4 regions of the Pseudomonas sp. Z4-20 genome follow, and region 1 is predicted to be linked to each of the others. Evidence: predicted binding sites of a transcription regulator. Region 1 holds the regulator's gene; each other region holds the start of a gene.
The links. Region 1 encodes sigma-54, which starts transcription at its own class of promoters, with help from an activator protein. Its sites were predicted from a motif close to ANTGGCATNNANNTTGCTNT; they were not measured.
Positions count from the first base shown of each region.

Region 2: a site for sigma-54 is predicted at 2,063-2,082, ahead of J3P82_RS22090 (pilin). Genes of this name have one in related genera too.
Region 3: a site for sigma-54 is predicted at 1,649-1,668, ahead of glnA (type I glutamate--ammonia ligase). Genes of this name have one in related genera too.
Region 4: a site for sigma-54 is predicted at 1,323-1,342, ahead of J3P82_RS18545 (flagellar basal body rod protein FlgF). Genes of this name have one in related genera too.

Region 1 covers NZ_CP071641.1:1,041,575-1,044,770, forward strand. The annotation lists gene rapZ (RNase adapter RapZ) at 1-192, opposite strand, end outside; gene ptsN (PTS IIA-like nitrogen regulatory protein PtsN) at 195-659, opposite strand; gene hpf (ribosome hibernation-promoting factor, HPF/YfiA family) at 672-980, opposite strand; gene J3P82_RS04860 (RNA polymerase factor sigma-54) at 1,057-2,550, opposite strand; gene lptB (LPS export ABC transporter ATP-binding protein) at 2,747-3,196, opposite strand, start outside.
Region 2 covers NZ_CP071641.1:4,811,298-4,814,493, forward strand. The annotation lists gene J3P82_RS22075 (DUF748 domain-containing protein) at 1-509, shown strand, start outside; gene J3P82_RS22080 (DUF2845 domain-containing protein) at 511-807, shown strand; gene J3P82_RS22085 (BON domain-containing protein) at 989-1,342, opposite strand; gene J3P82_RS22090 (pilin) at 1,609-2,016, opposite strand; gene pilB (type IV-A pilus assembly ATPase PilB) at 2,241-3,196, shown strand, end outside.
Region 3 covers NZ_CP071641.1:5,316,244-5,319,439, reverse strand. The annotation lists gene J3P82_RS24190 (chorismate mutase) at 1-24, opposite strand, end outside; gene glnA (type I glutamate--ammonia ligase) at 149-1,555, opposite strand; gene thiI (tRNA uracil 4-sulfurtransferase ThiI) at 1,883-3,196, shown strand, end outside.
Region 4 covers NZ_CP071641.1:4,072,966-4,076,161, reverse strand. The annotation lists gene J3P82_RS18550 (sigma-54-dependent transcriptional regulator) at 1-1,164, shown strand, start outside; gene J3P82_RS18545 (flagellar basal body rod protein FlgF) at 1,397-2,134, shown strand; gene flgG (flagellar basal-body rod protein FlgG) at 2,184-2,969, shown strand; gene flgH (flagellar basal body L-ring protein FlgH) at 3,037-3,196, shown strand, end outside.

The DNA of each region.
Region 1 (3,196 bases):
CAGGTTGCGGGCATCGATGGACACAGCGACCAGTGGTTGCGCCAGCTCGGTGTGGATCAGCGCTCGCTCGGCCAATTCTGGAAGAAGGCCTGCTGGCAAATTGTCGATGCAATAGTAACCGCTGTCCTCAAGCACGTTGAGGGCGGTGCTTTTACCGGAGCCGGAGCGGCCGCTGACGATGATCATGCGCATGTTTAATGGCCGTTCTGCTCGTCCAGGACTACCTGATACAAGGCTTCGTTGCTCGGGGCGCTGCGCAGTTTTTCGCGTACTTCCTTGCGGTCCAGCATGCTGGCGATCTGGCGCAGCAGCTCCAGGTGCGCGTCGGTCGCCGCTTCCGGGACCAGCAATACGAACAGCAAGTCGACCGGGGCGCCGTCGATGGCGTCGAAATCGATAGGTGCTTCCAAGTGCAACAACGCGCTGATTGGCGCGGTGCAGCCTTTGAGGCGACAGTGAGGAATGGCGATGCCGTTGCCAAAACCGGTGGAGCCCAGTTTTTCACGGGCGACCAATGCCTCGAAGACGTCTTGCATTTCCAGATCCGGTACCTCGCGGTGGATCAGGTTGGCAATTTGTTCGAGGGCTTTCTTTTTACTGCCGCCCGGCGCGTTCACTTGGGAACGGCCGGGGGTCAGGATGGTTTCTAGTCGGATCATGGATTGGGGGGGTTAACGACCGGTTGCGCCCTGGAGGAGGCTCTGGGTCTTTTCCTTATGCTTTTTGAGTTGGCGATCCAGCTTGTCGGTCAGCAGGTCAATCGCGGCATACATGTCTGAATGCTCTGCGTTGGCAACCACTTCTCCGCCGGGAATATGCAGCGTGGCTTCGATTTTCTGCAGCAGTTTCTCGACGTTCATCGTGACTTGCACGTTGGTAATCTTGTCGAAATGCCTTTCCAATCGGTCGAGTTTCTCGCCGATGTAAGTGCGCAGGGGTTCGGTCACTTCCAGTTGGTGTCCACTGATGTTGACTTGCATACAGCTTCTCCTTCGTTGCCAGTGCATAAAGCGGCAGGTAGAAATACCTGCCACTGGAACGCTGTGGCGTGGCCTGTTACATCAACCGCTTGCGTTCGCTCGAAGGCGCGATCCCGAGGGACTCACGGTATTTGGCGACGGTACGGCGGGCCACCTGAATGCCTTGTGCCTCCAGTAAACCAGCGATCTTGCTGTCACTCAACGGCTTTTTCTGATTTTCCGCCGCGACCAGTTTTTTGATGATCGCGCGGATAGCCGTGGACGAGCATTCGCCGCCTTCGGAGGTGCTGACGTGGCTGGAGAAAAAGTATTTCAATTCATAGATGCCCCGTGGGGTATGCATGAATTTCTGGGTAGTCACCCGGGAAATAGTCGACTCATGCATGCCCACCGCCTCGGCGATGTCGTGCAGGACCAACGGTTTCATCGCTTCGTCGCCGTACTCCAGGAAGCCGCGCTGATGCTCGACGATCTGGGTAGCAACTTTCATCAGGGTTTCGTTGCGGCTTTGCAGGCTCTTGATGAACCAGCGCGCTTCCTGCAGCTGGTTGCGCATGAAGGTGTTGTCGGCGCTGGTGTCGGCGCGCTTCACGAAACCGGCGTATTGGGCGTTGACTCGCAGCTTGGGCACCGATTCCTGGTTCAGTTCCACCAGCCAGCGGTCGTTGTGCTTGCGCACGATCACGTCAGGTACCACGTATTCGGGTTCGGTGGATTCGATCTGCGAGCCGGGGCGCGGATTGAGGCTTTGTACCAGCTCGATGACCTGGCGCAGCTCATCTTCCTTGAGCTTCATGCGACGCATCAGTTGGCTATAGTCGCGGCCGCCCAGCAGGTCGATGAAATCCGTCACCAACCGTTTGGCTTCGGCCAGCCACGGCGTCTTGGCGGGCAGCTGGCGCAGTTGCAGCAACAGGCATTCACCCAGGTTGCGAGCACCGATGCCGGCGGGTTCGAACTGCTGGATGCGATGGAGGACGGCTTCGATCTCGTCCAGCTCGATGTCGAGCTCAGGGTCGAAGGCTTCCAGGATCTCTTCGAGGGTCTCGTCCAGGTAGCCCTGGTTGTTGATGCAATCGATCAGCGTTACGGCGATGAGGCGATCGGTATCGGACATCGGCGCCAGGTTCAGTTGCCACAGCAGATGACTTTGCAAGCTCTCCCCGGCGGAGGTGCGGGTGGTGAAATCCCACTCGTCGTCATCGCCGCTCGGCAGGCTGCTGGCGCTGGTCTGGTATACGTCGTCCCAGGCCGTGTCCACGGGCAGCTCGTTGGGAATGCGCTCGTTCCACTCGCCGTCCTCGAGGTTGTCCACCGTCGGGGCGGCTTCCTGGTAGGACGGTTCCGGGATTTCGGCGGGAGTTTTCTGCTCTACGTTATCGGCCAGCGGATCGGTATTGTCGAAGTCTTCGCCTTCTTCCTGGCGTTCGAGCATCGGATTGGACTCCAGCGCCTCCTGGATTTCCTGTTGCAGGTCCAGGGTCGACAATTGGAGCAGGCGGATGGCCTGTTGCAGCTGCGGTGTCATCGTCAGCTGCTGGCCCATTCTCAAGACTAGCGATGGTTTCATGGCAGGGGCTTAACACCTTATTCGCCGGCGCACATGCGCCATCCACTACAGGGCGCCGGAGCGCCAAACTTAAGCAAATTATATGCCTGAAACTGAAGTGTTTGCCTAGGGGGGACTCTCAATTAATTGAACGCGTCCCCGCAACGTCGGCATTGAAGCGCCGGCATCGCTCGGGCATTCGCCAGGCACATTGTGCTTAAAGGCGGAATTCATGGCCCAGATACACTTCCTTGACCAGTTCGTTGGCCAGGATGGTGGCGGAGTCGCCTTCGGCAATCAACTGGCCGTCATTGACGATATAGGCGGTTTCGCAGATATCCAAGGTCTCGCGCACGTTGTGGTCGGTGATCAATACGCCGATGCCCTTGGCCTTGAGGTGGTGGATGATCTGCTTGATGTCGCCCACGGAGATCGGGTCCACGCCAGCGAACGGTTCGTCGAGCAGGATGAATTTCGGCGCGGTGGCCAGGGCGCGGGCGATTTCCACACGGCGGCGCTCGCCACCGGACAGGCTCATGCCCAGGTTGTCGCGAATGTGACTGATGTGGAACTCTTGCAGCAGGCTTTCCAATTCCTGGCGACGGCCGGCCTTGTCGAGCTCCTTGCGGGTCTCGAGGATCGCCATGATGTTGTCGGCCACTGACAG
Region 2 (3,196 bases), 1.9 Mb from region 1:
GTGTGTTGCTCAAGCTGGCCGAAGCCCTGGGCAAACGTCCGGAGTTGAAGCTGGAGATCGAAGGCACCGCCGCCCAAAGCAGCGATGGCCCGCTGCTCGCCGCCCAGCGCCTGGAGCGCGAATACCAGTACAACTACTACAAGATGCTCCAGCGTCGGGGCGACAAAGTCCCGGCCAAGGCTTCGTTGCTGGAAGTGCCGGAGGATGAGAAGGCTCCGCTGCTGGAAGGAATCTACCGCACCCGCCTGAAGACCCAACCGCCAGCCGAATGGACGCAACTGGATAAAAAAGCCCGCATCGACAAACTCCGTGAAGGCGTCATCAACTTCTGGAGCGGCAGCGACCTGCTGCTGCGCGAACTGGGTCAGGAGCGGGCGAGCAGCATCAAGGATTTCCTGGTGGACAAGGGCAAGCTGGCCGACGATCGCGTCTACTTCATCGACGCCAGCCTCGGCCAAGCCGAGAGCGACGGTACCGTCATTACACCGATGCACTTGGATGCCGAATGACATGAAGCGCCTGTGCGGACTTGGCCTGGGTTTGTTATTGGCCGCTGGCCACGTGTCGGCTGCCAATACGCTGCGCTGCGGCAGCCAGTTGATCAGCGTTGGCGATCGCTCCAGCGAGGTGCTGCAAAAATGCGGTCAGCCCGCGGCGCGCGATGACCTGGGCTACAAGCGCAGTGTCAATCGCCGGGAAGAATACCCAGTGGAGGAATGGACCTACGGGCCCCATAGCGGCATGTATCAATACCTGCGCTTCGAGGGCAATCGGCTGGTGGAGATCACCAGCAAGCGTGGGCGCTGACCGTCACTGTGCAACATGCACCTTTACCCGTCCCAGAATAGAACAGGCCCCCGGCACGAATGCCGGGGGCCTGTAATGGCCACGTCCGTGTGGCCTTTCGCATGAACTCCAAAGCAACGGCAAACGTATATCTCAGCCCGCTTGCCGTGCCTTCTCCCAGTCCAGGCGAGAAGCCTTAGCCTTACTCGGCTTTCAGGCCGTCAGCCGATACGGCCTTGACGCCTTTGATTTTCTTGGTGATTGCCACAGCGGTGTCTTTTTGTGCGTCAGTGACTTTGGTCATCGAAGATAGGGACACAACACCTTTGTTGGTTTCGACTTTGATGTCGCTGCCTGGAATGCCTTTTTCGGTAACCAGGTCAGCTTTGACCTTGGTGGTGATCCAGGTATCGGAAACGTCTTCCTTAGCCTCTGTCACTTCGCCCGCAGCCAGCATCATCGGGGCCTGAGTAGCTTGAGTGGTCTCGGCGAAAGCGCTAGCCATGGACAGGGTCAGTGCAGTGGCAGCAGCGGCAGTGATAGCGAACTTCTTCATACGAGTAACTCCTGTTTTTCTCAGAAACTGCCGCAAGTGCATCTCGGCAGGTTGTCAGGAGTAGTGCGAAGGTTGTGCCAGTTTTAAAAAATTGTTTAATTCCTTATAACTCAATCAGTTAAGCGAAGCGGCAAAATTCGGAATCATGCAAATTGCATGAGCCTCCCTTTTTCAACATGCAACATGCCGATCCTGCCTTGCCGCCAAGCTGATCAATCAAGAAGGGTTTGCACGGTGAGGGAGCGGGCCCCCTCGCCGCCCGAGTATTAGGTGCCAGGGCACGAGGTCGGCAGGAACTCCCTGGGTGCGGTGGATGCGCATGTCCAGGCGCCGTTCACATCGCGGCTGAGGGTGATCGTCCTACCCGCTATTGAGGCAGGGGCGTTCAGGAGGGAACAAACGATAGAGCCTGCCGTCGTAGCCGTGCCTGTTACCGAAATCGTGCAGTTGCTGGTTGTAGTCGGAGCGTTCATGAGGGCCAACGTTGGAGTAACTCCCTGATTCATTTGATCCTCGTACGCTACCTTCAGTGCCGAGATTTCCCCCAGCCCGGCGGTAGCCTTCGCCCTCGCTTGGTACCTGGAATATTGCGGCAACGCAAACGTCGCCAGAATGCCGATGATCGCCACGACGATCAGCAGCTCGATCAGCGTAAAGCCCTTTTGCTTACTCATAGACATCTCCCATGCATGAGTCGAAATCTCATGACCTGAAACCGCCATTGCAGGGCACATGCCAACCCTCAAGCCCCATCATTAAAGGGGGTTGGACCCGCACAACGGCAACGTCCTACCTCAACAACCGCACTATCTGACGTTTTTTGTCATCCTTGCGTGCTGGTTAGGCGCTCACGCTTGACTAGGCTATAAGACATGAACAGCCCGCGTCCGGTATCCCCATGAATGACATCGCCCTCAGTGGCCTGGCCAAGCAATTGGTGCTGGCCGAACTGATCACCGAACAAAGTGCCCAGCAGGCCTATCAACAGGCCCAGCGCAATCGCCTGCCCCTGGTCAGTTACCTGGTGCAGAACAAACTCGTCCAGAGCCGCCAGGTAGCAGAAATCGCTTCGGAGCATTTCGGCATCGCCCTGCTCGACCTCAACAGCCTGGACAAGGACACCCAGCCCGCCGGACTGGTCAGCGAGAAACTGGTGCGCCAGCATCACGCCCTGCCGTTGTGGCGGCGCGGCAACAAGCTATTTGTAGGTATTTCCGACCCGACCAATCACCAAGCCATCAATGACATCCAGTTCAGCACCGGCCTGACCACCGAAGCCATCCTGGTGGAGGACGACAAGCTCAGCGATGCCATCGAGAAGTTCTTCGAATCCAGCAGCACCGGCCTGGAAGGCATGGGGGATGTCGACCTCGACGGCCTGGACATCGAATCGATCGACGACCGCAAGCAGGACGCCATCGCCGGCCAGGACGGCGACGACGCGCCGGTGGTGCGCTTCGTCAACAAAATGCTGCTGGACGCGATCAAGGGTGGTTCTTCCGACCTGCACTTCGAGCCTTATGAAAAAAGCTACCGGGTGCGGGTGCGCACCGACGGCATGCTCCGCGAGGTCGCCAAGCCGCCCATTCAGTTGGCCAACCGCATCGCCGCGCGCCTCAAGGTCATGGCCAGCCTGGATATTTCCGAACGACGCAAACCCCAGGACGGCCGGTTGAAGATGCGCCTGTCGAAAACCAAGTCCATCGACTTCCGGGTCAACACGCTCCCCACGCTCTGGGGCGAAAAAGTGGTGATCCGGATCCTCGACCCCTCCAGCGCGCAAATGGGCATCGATGCCTTGGGCTACGAACCGGAACAGAAAGACCTGTACATGGCGGCCCTCAAGCAGCCGCA
Region 3 (3,196 bases), 1.4 Mb from region 1:
GTAGAGCTTGAAGCGCAAAGTCATGGGCAGTCTCGTCTTCTGTGGGGGAATGACGAGGCATCATGCGCTTAACCTGCGCCCATAAAAAAGGCCTCCCGAAAGGGAGGCCTCTTTTTATTTCACGCCGTGCGGGGCGGCGCTTACCGGATCAGCAGCTGTAGTACAGCTCATATTCCAGTGGGTGTACGAAGGTGCGAACCTTGATTTCTTCTTCGCTCTTCAATGCGATGTAGGCATCGATGAAGTCGTCGGAGAACACGCCGCCCTTGGTCAGGAACGCGCGGCCCTTGTCCAGCTCTTCCAGGGCTTCTTTCAGGCTGCCACAAACCTGTGGGATTTCCTTGGCCTCTTCAGGCGGCAGGTCATACAGGTTCTTGTCGGCGGCATCGCCAGGGTGGATCTTGTTCTGGATACCGTCCAGGCCAGCCATCATCAGTGCAGCGAAGGCCAGATAAGGGTTGGCAGCCGGATCCGGGAAGCGCGCTTCGATACGACGAGCCTTGGGGCTGTTGACGTAAGGAATGCGGATCGAGGCGGAGCGGTTGCGAGCCGAGTAGGCCAGCATGACCGGAGCTTCGAAGCCTGGCACCAGGCGCTTGTAGGAGTTGGTCGACGGGTTGGTGAAGCCGTTCAGGGCCTTACCGTGCTTGATGATACCGCCGATGAAGTACAGGGCAGTGTCCGACAGACCGGCATAACCTTCGCCTGCGAAGGTGTTCTTGCCGTCCTTGGAGATCGACATGTGGACGTGCATGCCCGAACCGTTGTCGCCGTACAGCGGCTTCGGCATGAAGGTCGCGGTGCGGCCGTAGGCGTCGGCAACGTTGTGGACGCAGTATTTCAGCGTCTGGACTTCGTCAGCCTTCTTGACCAGCGTGTTGAATTTCACGCCGATTTCGTTCTGGCCGGCAGTCGCCACTTCGTGGTGGTGAACTTCGACGGTCTGGCCCATTTCTTCCAGTGCGTTGCACATGGAGGTACGGATTTCGTGGTCGAAGTCGAACGGAGGAACCGGGAAGTAGCCGCCCTTGACGCCAGGACGGTGGCCTTTGTTGCCGCCTTCCACGTCCTGGTCGGACATCCACGAACCCTGTTCGGAGAAGATCTTGAACATGGAGCCGGAGATGTCGGACTTGAATTTGACCGAGTCGAAGATGAAGAACTCAGGCTCGGGACCGAAGAATGCAGTGTCGCCGATGCCGGTGGACTTCAGGTATTCCTCGGCACGGTGGGCGATGGCGCGTGGGTCACGGTCATAGCCTTGCATGGTCGAAGGTTCGATGATGTCGCAAACCAGGATCAGGGTCGGCTCTTCGGTGAACGGGTCCAGGACGGCGGTTTCGTCGTCCGGCATCAGGATCATGTCGGAGGCTTCGATGCCTTTCCAGCCGGAGATGGAGGAACCGTCGAACATCTTGCCGATTTCGAAGAATTCGTCGTCCAGCGCATCACGGGCCGGCATGGTCACGTGATGTTGAGTGCCCTTGGTGTCAGTGAAGCGCAGATCAATCCACTTGACGTCATGATCTTTGATGAGTTGAACCGACTTCGACATATGTCCTCCGGGTGGCTTCGGGCGGTAATGGTGTGCCCTTAGATATGGGTGATGCCGGCGCGAATACTCTGCCAAGGCAACCTGCCTCACAAGGGAGCAATTTGCATGCCAGTGCCCCAGCATGGGTTTTTTGCACCAAATACACGCTTTTAAACGTCGGAAATATGGATTGTCGAACAATTGCGCACTGCAATGTGGCGCTTTTTGTCATTAATGAACCGTTTTGGTGCGCGCAAAACCGCCCGCACATTAACTGGTCAAACCTTGAGCAATTTCCGCTATAATCCGCGCCCCCCTTTTTCGGCTGGCCGATCGCGCGCTGTTTTCATGAAACTAATCGTAAAAGTCTTCCCCGAGATCACCATCAAGAGCCGCCCGGTACGGATGCGTTTCATCCGCCAGTTGGCCAAGAACATCCGCGCCGTGCTCCGAGACCTGGACCCGGCCGTGGTGGTGAACGGTGTGTGGGACAATCTCGAACTGGAAACCCGCGTCAGCGATCCCAAGCTCCTGAAGGATATGACCGAGCGCCTGAGCTGCATGCCGGGCATTGCGCATTTCCTGCAAGTCGACGAATACCCGCTGGGGGATTTCGACGACATCCTGGCCAAATGCATGCTTCATTATGGTGACGCGCTGGCCGGGAAGATCTTTTCGGTGCGCTGCAAGCGTGCCGGCAAGCACCCGTTCAGTTCGATGGACGTGGAACGTTATGTCGGCAGCCAGTTGCGCCGACAGTGCGGTGCCGCCGGTATCTCGCTAAAAGATCCGCAGATTGAGGTACGCATTGAAATTCGCGACCAGCGGTTGTTCGTGATCCACAGCCAGCACGACAGCATCGGCGGCTATCCGCTGGGGTCGCTGGAGCAGACGCTGGTGTTGATGTCCGGTGGCTTCGACTCCACTGTCGCCGCCTACCAGATCATGCGTCGCGGGCTGATGAGCCATTTCTGCTTCTTCAACCTCGGCGGGCGCGCCCACGAATTGGGCGTGATGGAAGTGGCGCACTTCATCTGGAAGAAGTACGGCAGCTCCCAACGCGTGTTATTTGTGAGCGTGCCGTTCGAGGAAGTCCTGGGGGAGATTCTCGGCAAAGTCGATAACAGTCATATGGGCGTCATTTTGAAGCGTATGATGTTGCGGGCCGCGTCGAACATCGCCGATCGCCTGCAGATCGATGCGCTGGTGACTGGCGAGGCGATTTCCCAGGTGTCGAGCCAGACGTTGCCGAACCTGTCGGTCATTGACTGCGTCACTGAAAAACTCGTGCTGCGCCCACTGATTGCCAGCCACAAGCAGGACATCATCGACCAGGCCAATGAAATCGGCACCGCTGATTTTGCCCGGCACATGCCCGAGTATTGCGGGGTCATCTCGGTCAATCCGAAGACGGCGGCCAAGCGCGGACGCGTGGAGCACGAAGAGAAAGCATTCGACATGGCGGTCCTCGAGCGTGCGATCGAGAACGCCAGGCTGGTGCCAATTGATCGGGTCATCGATGAATTGGGCCAGGACATACAGATTGAGGAAGTCGGCGAAGCATTGGCCGGTCAGATCATCATCGACATCCGACACCCGGATGAAGCTGAGGACGACCCGTTGGATGTCGCCGGCATCGAGGTACAAACGATGCCGTTCTAT
Region 4 (3,196 bases), 2.7 Mb from region 1:
GACCTGCCTGAGCTGGTGCGCGCCAACCAGTCGCGCATCAATGGCTTGCGGGTCAAGGTCAAGGGCGACGTGTTCCTGGCGGATATCGCCCCGCTACAGTCGGAACACGACGACAGCGAGGCCATGGCCGGCGCGGTGCTGACCCTGCACCGCGCCGATCGGGTGGGCGAACGTATCTATAACGTGCGCAAGCAGGAGCTGCGCGGTTTCGACAGTATTTTCCAGAGTTCGAAAGTGATGGCGGCGGTGGTCCGTGAGGCCCGGCGCATGGCGCCGTTGGACGCGCCGCTGTTGATAGAAGGCGAAACCGGCACCGGCAAGGAATTGTTGGCCCGCGCCTGTCACCTGGCGAGCCCGCGTGGGCAGTCGCCACTGATGGCGCTCAACTGTGCCGGGCTGCCCGAGTCAATGGCCGAGACCGAGCTGTTTGGCTACGGTCCCGGTGCCTTCGAAGGCGCCCGGGCCGAAGGCAAGCTTGGCCTGCTGGAATTGACCGCTGGGGGAACGCTGTTCCTCGACGGGGTAGGGGAGATGAGCCCGCGCCTACAAGTGAAATTGCTGCGCTTCCTGCAGGACGGATGCTTCCGTCGCGTAGGCAGTGACGAAGAGGTTTATCTGGATGTCAGGGTGATCTGCGCGACACAGGTCGATTTGTCGGAGCTCTGCGCACGGGGAGAATTTCGCCAGGATTTGTACCACCGCTTGAATGTGCTCTCCCTGCACATTCCCCCCCTGCGCGAATGCCTCGACGGCCTCGCGCCGCTGGTGGACCATTTCCTCGACCAGGCCAGTCGCCAGATCGGCTGCCCGCTGCCCAAGCTCGCCCCAGCAGCAGTGGACCGTCTCAGTCACTACCATTGGCCGGGCAACGTCCGGCAGTTGGAAAACGTATTGTTCCAGGCCGTTTCCCTGTGTGACGGCGGAACGGTCAAGGCCGAGCACATCCGCCTGCCGGACTACGGCGTGCGCCAACCCCTTGGCGATTTCTCACTTGATGGTGGGTTGGAGGATATCGTCGGACGGTTCGAGAAAGCCGTGCTGGAGCGCTTGTATTCCGAGCACCCCAGCAGTCGGCAACTGGGTAAGCGCCTGGGGGTTTCCCATACGACCATTGCCAACAAATTGCGCGAATATGAAGTTGGCAAGGAGCCCGGACCGGGCTAGATCAGCTTGGCACAGAAATAGGGTGCCGCTGCCGGATAGGTAAACCTTTGCCTTGCAGCGGCACGACACCGCCGGTTTTTCGTCTTCGATACATCTGCAATATCCCTTCAGGTAGTCCCAAGCCCTTTGTTTACCGGGTCTATCAGCGCCAGAAAAAAGTTGGTCTGCAAATTGCTTAAGGCTGTGCAACACAGCAGTGGACGGCAAACGTCCGGCATGCAGAGGAACGACAGTGGACAAGTACCTTTATGTGGCAATGACCGGCGCCAGCCAAAACGCGCTGGCGCAACGGGCCCATGCCAACAACCTGGCGAACATCTCCACCAATGGTTTTCAGAAAGACCTGGAGCAAGCACGTTCGATGCCGGTGTTCGGCGACAGCTTTCCGGCGCGGGCATTTGCGATGTCCGAGCGTCCCGCCACCGACTTCACCCCGGGTGCGCTGATTGAAACCGGTCGCGACCTCGACGTGGCGGTCAGCGGGCCGGGCTGGATGGCCGTGCAGAACCCCGACGGCGGTGAAAGCTATGTGCGCACCGGCAGCCTCAATGTCGATGCACTGGGTGTCTTGCGGGCCGGCAACGGCATGCCGGTGATGGGCAACGGTGGTCCGATCGCCGTGCCGCCAGAGCAGAAAATCGAGATCGGCCAGGACGGCACCATCAGCATCCGCGCCATGGGCGAAGGCCCGCGTGTGATGGCTGAAGTGGACCGCATCAAGCTGGTCAACCCGGACCTCAAGACCATGACCAAGGGCTTGGACGGTTCGATCCGTTCAAAAGACGGCCAGGCGGCGCCCATCGATGCCAACGTGCAGTTGGTGTCGGGGTTCCAGGAGGCGAGCAACGTCAACGCCGTGGATGAGATGACTTCGGTGCTGGCCCTGGCCAAGCAGTTCGAGCTCCACGTCAAGATGATGACCACCGCCAAAGAAGGCGATGAAGCCATGGCTCGGGTCTTGCAGATCTAACTATTAATTACAGCGTTGCGCCGAAAAACAGGCGTACGAGGAGAATCGAATGCTTCCGGCTCTTTGGGTTGCCAAAACAGGTCTGTCCGCCCAGGACACCAACCTTTCCACTATTTCCAACAACCTGGCGAACGTGTCGACCACGGGTTTCAAACGTGACCGCGCCGAGTTCCAGGACTTGCTGTACCAGGTAAAACGCCAGCCAGGCGCCCAGTCGACCCAGGACAGCGAACTGCCGTCGGGCCTGCAAGTGGGTACCGGTGTGCGCATCGTCGGCACCCAGAAAAACTTCAACGCCGGCAGCCTGCAAACCACCGAGCAGCCGCTGGACATGGCCATCGACGGTCGCGGTTTCTTCCAGATCCTGCAACCGGACGGCACCACGTCCTACACCCGTGACGGTACGTTCCACCTCGATTCCAATGGCCAGATTGTCAATGCCAGCGGTTTCGCCCTGGAGCCGGCCATCATCATCCCGAACGATGCCCAGACCTTCACCGTCGGTCGTGACGGCACCGTGTCCATCACCATTGCAGGCAACCCGGCCTCCCAGGTGATCGGCAACCTGCAGACCGCTGACTTCATCAACCCGGCCGGCCTGCAAGCGGTGGGTAACAACCTGTTCATGGAAACCGCCGCCAGCGGCGCGCCGCAAGTCGGCACTCCGGGCCTGAACGGTTTCGGCACCACGCTGCAGAACACCCTGGAAACCTCCAACGTGAGCACCGTTGAGGAGATGGTCAACATGATCACCACCCAGCGCGCCTACGAGATGAACTCCAAGGTGATTTCCACCGCCGACCAGATGCTCTCGTTCGTTACGCAGAATCTTTAACCGCGTCGTCCGTCATTACGTAGACAGGGCGGCCCCAGGGTCGCCTGCAACACCAAGAGGTAGGGTCATGAAACGCTTCGTATCTGTTCTGGCACTGAGTGGGATTACCGCACTCGCGGGCTGTGTCGCGCCAACGCCACGGCCCAATGACCCGTACTACGCTCCGGTGTTGCCGCGCACGCCGTTGCCGGCAGCCGCCAACAATGGCTCGATCTACCAGGCCGGTT